2 regions of the Nocardiopsis sp. M1B1 genome follow, and region 2 is predicted to be linked to the other one. Evidence: riboswitches for the same ligand, from Rfam matches in the RefSeq annotation. Region 2 holds a riboswitch; the other holds the start of a gene.
The links. Region 2 has a riboswitch for glycine ahead of gcvP (aminomethyl-transferring glycine dehydrogenase). Riboswitches for the same ligand answer to the same signal wherever they lie in the genome.
Positions count from the first base shown of each region.

Region 1: it holds a riboswitch for glycine, as region 2 does, so the genes downstream of both, gcvT (glycine cleavage system aminomethyltransferase GcvT) here and gcvP (aminomethyl-transferring glycine dehydrogenase) in region 2, are expected to answer to the same signal.

Region 1 is NZ_CP196194.1:1,339,329-1,342,724, reverse strand. It holds gene ACSTA4_RS06040 (3-deoxy-7-phosphoheptulonate synthase) at 1-43, shown strand, start outside; gene ACSTA4_RS06035 (penicillin-binding transpeptidase domain-containing protein) at 120-1,049, opposite strand; glycine riboswitch at 1,275-1,376, shown strand; gene gcvT (glycine cleavage system aminomethyltransferase GcvT) at 1,521-2,633, shown strand; gene gcvH (glycine cleavage system protein GcvH) at 2,792-3,172, shown strand; gene glyA (serine hydroxymethyltransferase) at 3,180-3,396, shown strand, end outside.
Region 2 is NZ_CP196194.1:2,761,889-2,765,284, forward strand. It holds gene ACSTA4_RS11800 (bifunctional nuclease family protein) at 83-556, shown strand; gene ACSTA4_RS11805 (MerR family transcriptional regulator) at 1,024-1,512, shown strand; glycine riboswitch at 1,744-1,833, shown strand; gene gcvP (aminomethyl-transferring glycine dehydrogenase) at 1,932-3,396, shown strand, end outside.

The sequences.
Region 1 (3,396 bases), 1.4 Mb from region 2:
GACCCAGCTGGCCGAGGCCGTGCGCCAGCGCCGCAAGGCCTAACCACTCCCGGACGACGCGCTCGGCCCGCTCCCGCGACGGGGGCGGGCCGACGCGCGTCGCGGGGCCCGCGCGGTGTTCAGACGGTGCGCTCCTCCTCGGGCAGGACCTCCAGCTCCACGAGCATCTCCCTCCCCAGGGACTCGCTCAGCTCGGCGTCCTGGTCCCCCTCCGGCTCGACGCGCAGCGCGAACGTGTACAGGTCCTCGCCGCTCTCGACCCAGCCGACCCACCAGCCCGGCGCGGAACCGGCCTCTGCCTCCCACCCGGCCTTCGCGTGGAGGGCGTAGCCCTCGCCCTCCTCCAGAACGGCGAGTTCGCGCACCGCCTCCTGGTGGGCGTCGTCCACGGGCAGTTCGTCGCGGGCCAGCCTCGCCAGGAAGTCGGTCTGCTCCATCGCGGAGATCTGCAGCGGCCCCTCCAGCCAGAACCGGTCCAGCGCCCGTGCGTCGCCCACCGAACGGTTGCCGTAGTCCAGCCGGTCCACCCAGGCCGCCATCGGCCCGTGCCCGATCCGGCGGGCCACCTCCCGGTAGACGGGGACGTTCGAGGCGGGCAGGGCCTCGCGCAGGGCCGTGTCCCGCTCCCGCCGGTCGACGGGCTGGGGTCCGCCCCCGTGGGGGACCACCTCGTCCACGTCCCCGACCGCGCCCGTCTGGAGCCCCACCAGGGTGCTGACGAGGTCGAAGGTGGACGCGGGGACCGCGCGCTCGCGCGCCAGCTCCGGCTCCACCACGGTCGCCTCCCGCTCCATCACGTCGTGGAGCACGAAGGTGCCCTCCACCCCCGCGTCGGCGAACACCGCCTCCAGGTCCTCGCGCTCGACGGCGGCCAGGTCACCCCGCGTCAGGGGCGGGGGCCCGGTCTCCGCCCCCTCCCGGGCCCGCCCGTCCGGCCCCCGCGCTCCGTCCACGGCCCCGGCGCACCCCGTGCCCGCGGCCAGGGACAGGACGCATCCGGCCGCGAGCGAGCGCGCGGCGCGCGCCGCCCTCCCGGTGTCGGTTCGCATCCGTCTCCCTCCCCGGTCGGTACTCCCCGAACACGCTAATCCCCGCCCTCCCGCCCCAGGGTGGAGGCGGCCGGAGTGTCGGACACCGGAGGAGCCCGGCGGCCGGGGCGGACACGGCGCGCACGGCTCGGACGGCGCCGCTCACGGGTGCCTCGCCGGCGCTCCCGCCCGGCGCCGGGCACCCTTGGGCGCCGTTCACGGCCGCTGCTAGGCTGAACGTGTTGCTGACCCCGTACGGGAGAGTGCCCGCGTATCCAGCGCGGGCCGCCGAAGGAGCAATCCCTCCCCGAAGACAACCTCTCAGGCACAGCGGACCGTACGGGCGAGACCACTCTGGAAAGCAGGGACAGCCGTCCCTCGCCGAAGGTGCAAGCCGCGCCGAGCGCGCGGCGAAGCTCTCAGGCACAGATGACAGAGGGGGAGGATGGCAACGCCACGCAAGTCACGACGCCCATCCTCTCGGGAGTGCCCATGTCAGATGCCGCATCCGCGCCGCGCGCGACAGCGCTGCGCGAGGTCCACGAGAAGGCCGGCGCCACCCTCGTCGACTTCGCCGGGTGGCTCATGCCGCTGCGCTACGGCAGCGAGACCGCCGAGCACCGGGCGGTGCGCGAGGCCGCGGGCCTGTTCGACCTCTCCCACATGGGCGAGATCCGGCTGACCGGCCCGCAGGCCGCCCAGGCCCTCGACCACGCGCTGGTCGGCCACCTGTCCCAGGTCAAGGTGGGGCGCGCCCGCTACTCCATGATCACCGCCGAGGACGGCGGTGTCCTGGACGACCTCATCGTCTACCGGCTGCGCGAGGACGAGTACCTCGTCGTGGCCAACGCCGCCAACACCGCGGTGGTCGCCCCGGCCCTGGCCGAGCGGGCCGCGGGCTTCGACGTCGAGGTCCGCGACGAGTCGGCCGAGTACGCGCTGATCGCCGTCCAGGGGCCCCGCGCCGTCGACGTCCTGGCGCCGCTGACCGACGCCGACCTGGACGGCATCCGCTACTACGCCGGGTACGAGCACACCGTCGCCGGTGAGCCCGTCCTGCTCGCCCGCACCGGCTACACCGGCGAGGACGGCTTCGAGATCTTCGTCAGCCCCGCGGACCGGGCCCCCGAGGTGTGGGAGGCCCTCATGGCCGAGGGCGAGCGGCACGGCCTCGTCCCCGCCGGGCTCTCCGCGCGCGACACCCTGCGCATGGAGGCCGGGATGCCGCTGTACGGGCAGGAGCTGACCGCCGACCTCACCCCCTTCGACGCCGGTCTGGGCCGGGTCGTGAAGTTCGACAAGGGCGACTTCGTGGGCCGCTCGGCCCTGGAGGAGGCCTCCCGCTCCTCCCGTCCCCGCCGTCTCATCGGCCTCGTCGCGCGCGGGCGCCGCCCGCTGCGCCAGGGCCAGGAGGTCCTGCGCGACGGCACCTCCGTCGGAACCATCACCAGCGGCGCGCCCTCACCCACCCTGGGCCGCCCCATCGCCATGGCCTACGTGGACGGCGACCTCGACACCTCGACCGGCGCGTTCACCGTGGACGTGCGCGGGCGGGGCGAGGACGTCGACGTGGTCGAGCTGCCGTTCTACAAGCGGCAGTCGTAGCAGCAGGGGCCTTCACACCCCGAAGGCCCGCACGCCCCAGCGCGGCGGGATCCCTCCACAGGGGACCCGCACGCACGGGGCGCGACCGGGCGTAGGCCGGGCCGGGCAGCCGTACGGGCGCGCGGCAGGAAAATGGAACACCTCCAAGGAGAGTTGAAGTGAGCGTTCCCACGGAGCTGGGTTACACCGCCAAACACGAGTGGGTCGTGGTCGAGGACGGGATCGCCACCGTCGGGATCACCTCGTTCGCCGCCGAGTCCCTGGGCGACATCGTCTACGTCGAGGTGCCCGAGGTCGGCAGCGAGGTGACCGCGGACGAGCCGTGCGGCGAGGTGGAGTCCACCAAGTCCGTCAGCGACGTCTACTCGCCGGTGAGCGGTGAGGTCACCGAGGTCAACGCGGCCCTGGAGGACGAGCCCGAGACCATCAACTCCTCGCCCTTCGAGGACGGTTGGCTGTTCAGGGCCCGGATCTCCGAGGAGCCCTCCGACCTTCTCTCCGCCGAGGAGTACACCAAGCTGACCGAAGGCGAGGAGTAGGCCCCCGATGGCTACTGACAACACGCTCAACCAGACGCTGGGCGAACTGGACCCCGAGGTGGCGGCCGCGGTCGACGCGGAGCTGGCGCGCCAGCGCGACACCCTGGAGATGATCGCCTCGGAGAACTTCGCCCCCCAGGCGGTGATCGAGGCTCAGGGCACCGTCCTGACCAACAAGTACGCGGAAGGGTACCCGGGCCGCCGCTACTACGGCGGGTGCGAGC
Region 2 (3,396 bases):
GATTTCGCCCTCGGGTCCTGATCCGCAGCGGGAGCAGGGACGAGCGCCCATCCGGCATCACGACTCGTGGGACGGAGACGCTGTGAAGCACATGGAGGTCGTCGGCGTCCGTGTTGAGATGCCCTCGAACCAGCCGATTGTCCTGCTCAAGGAATCCGAAGGCGACCGCTACCTGCCGATCTGGATCGGCGGTGTGGAGGCCACCGCGATCGCGCTGGCCCAACAGGGCGTCGCACCGGCCAGACCGCTCACCCACGACCTGTTCCGGGACGTCCTCGACGCCCTGGACACCGGGCTCAAGACGGTGAACATCACCGGCCTCAGCGACGGCATCTTCTACGCCCAGCTGGTCTTCAGCAACGGCGTGGAGGTGAGCGCGCGCCCCTCCGACTCGATCGCCCTGGCGTTACGGACGGGCACGCCCATCTACGCGCACGAGGACGTGATCGACGAGGCCGGGATGCCCATCCCGGACGAGCAGGAGGACCAGGTCGAGGCGTTCCGGGAGTTCCTGGACAACATCTCGCCCGAGGACTTCGGCAGGCGCGCGGAGTAGGGGCCCGTGGCGCACGTGCACTCCCCCGGGGCCCGCGCCCAGGCGCGGGTCCCGTGCCGCGGTGGTGGCGCGCGCCGGGGAGGACACGCCCCGACCTGCGACTTCGCCCGCGGAGCCGGTGATAGATTGGGTAACGGAAGTGGTCGTGATGATCAGGGCCGAAACCCCCGCTTGCGCGTCGGGCGCCACCGGGGAGGCCCCGGCACACCGGCGCCGCGCGCACTTGGCGACGCGCCGCGCGGTGTCGTTGACGCTGCCGGTCGGCCGTCCTACCTTCAGTGCAGTGGAACCCACGGCGCACCCGTTCCCTGAGTGGACATCCCCTGTCGAGACCGCCGTGGGACGAGAAGCCGGAGGTCGGCGTGGCGGTAGCGAGCGGCAAGCGGGATCCCCATGACAGGCGGTCCGCGCTGCGGCTAGCGGGGCAGCAGGGCCTACTGTGCGAAGAAGACTTGGTGGCGCTGCCTATGGACGTCGGGTATCGGGGCCCCGCGGCGTGTACGGCCGCCGGGATCAGCTACCGCCAGCTCGACTACTGGGCCAGGACCGGCCTGGTGGAGCCGAGCGTGCTCACCGGAGCCCACAACGCCCCCCTGTACAGCCTCCCCGACATCCTGTTGCTCAAGGTCGCCAAACGGCTCCTGGACACCGGGATATCCCTCCAGCAGATCCGCACCGCGGTCGACCACCTGCGCGGCCGACCCGCCCCCGACCTGGCCCGCATCACCCTCATGAGCGACGGCGTCAGCGTCTACGAGTGCACCTCCCCGGAGGAGGTCGTGGACCTCATGCAGCGCGGTCAGGGCATGTTCGGCCTGGCGCTGGGCAACGTCTGGCGCGAGGTGGAGGAGGCCCTGGGCGTGGTGCCCGCGGAGGAGCGGGCCGACCTGCCCGCCGCCGCGCCCCAGCCCGTGGACGAGCTGGCCAGGCGCCGCCGGGAGCGCCGCACCGGCTGAGACCGGCAGGCGCCGCCCGCAGCCCAGGGGCGGCCGTGCGTCGGCCGGGGGCGCGGGCACTTCGGGCCCGCGGCTACTTGGAGGAACCTCCAGGCTCTCGGTGTGATGTGGGCGAAACGCCTGCCCGGGAGCGCTACCCCAGGCGACGATCGAGTACGGTCGTAGTCACAACAGGGATGAAAAACGACATTCACCCTGCTTGTACACACGTACAGATCGTCAGCTGGCTGTCGACACCGCGCGAGAGAGACCCCGCAACGGGGCGCCGACGGGGCAATACTCCCCAGTAACCTCTCAGGCACCATGGACCGCGTGGAGGAGGCCGCTCTGAAGCCTGGGCACCCTCGTGCCCGGTGACAGAGGGGGAGACCGTGAGGAACACCGCCGACCCGACTCGGCCCTGTCACCAGGAGGTCTCCGTGCCAGACCAGCCCGTGCACACCCCGGGCGCGCCCGCCCGGGTGTTCGCCGACCGCCACATCGGCCCCACGCCCGCCGAGGTCCAGGAGATGCTCAAGGCGGTCGGCTACGGCTCCACCGCCGAACTCATGGCCGACGCCGTGCCCGAGTCCATCCTCACCGGCCCCGGTCGCAGCGCGCCGCTGGATCTGCCCCCGGCGCTCAGCGAGGCCGAGGCCCTGGCCGAGCTGCGCGACCTGGCCTCCCGCAACCAGGTGCGCACCTCGCTGATCGGCCAGGGCTACTACGGCACCCTCACCCCGCCGGCCATCCTGCGCAACATCATGGAGAACCCCGCCTGGTACACGGCCTACACGCCCTACCAGCCCGAGATCTCCCAGGGCCGCCTGGAGGCCCTGCTCAACTTCCAGACCATGGTCTCGGACCTGACCGGCCTGCCCGTCTCGGGCTCCTCCCTGCTCGACGAGGCCACCGCCGCCGCCGAGGCCATGACCCTGGCCCGCCGCGCCTCCAAGAGCAAGGCCGACGTCTTCGTCGTCGACGCCGACGTCTTCCCCCAGACCCTGCACGTGCTGCGCACCCGCGCCGAACCCCTGGGCATCGAGGTCGTGGTCGCCGACCTGTCCCGGGGCCTGCCCGAGGGCGACGCCTTCGGCGTCCTGGTGCAGTACCCGGCCTCCAGCGGAGCCGTGCGCGACCCGGGCCCGGTCGTCGCCCAGGCCCACGAGCGCGGCGCCCTCGCGGTGGTGGCCGCCGACATCCTGGCCCTGGCTCTGCTGCGCAGCCCCGGCGACCTGGGCGCCGACATCGCCGTCGGCTCCACCCAGCGCTTCGGCGTCCCGCTCGGCTTCGGCGGCCCGCACGCCGGTTACATGGCCGTGGGCGAGAAGCTGCGCCGCCAGCTGCCCGGCCGCCTGGTCGGCGTCTCGGTGGACAACGCGGGCAAGCCCGCCTACCGCCTGGCGCTGCAGACCCGCGAGCAGCACATCCGCCGCGAGAAGGCCACCAGCAACATCTGCACCGCGCAGGTCCTGCTCGCCGTCATGGCCGGGATGTACGCGGTCTACCACGGCCCCGACGGCCTGCGTGCGATCGCCCGCCAGGTGCACACCCGCACCGCCGCCCTGGCCGACGCCCTCGCCGAGCGCGGCTTCGAGGTCCTGCACCACGCCTACTTCGACACCCTGCGCGTGCGCGTGCCCAGCGCCGCCCGCGTCGTGGAGTCCGCCCTGGAGGCCGGGTACAACCTGCTGGCCGCGGACGAGTACACGGTCGGCGTGAGCGTGGACGAGACCACCACCGAGGCCGACCTGGAGAAGGTCCTGGCCGCCTTCGGCGAGGCCGAGCGCGGCTCCTCGCGCGTGCGCCTGAGCGTGGACGAGGACGCCGACCGCCTGCCCGCCGAGCTGGCCCGCCAGGTGGACTACCTCACCCACCCGGTGTTCGGCACCCACCGCAGCGAGA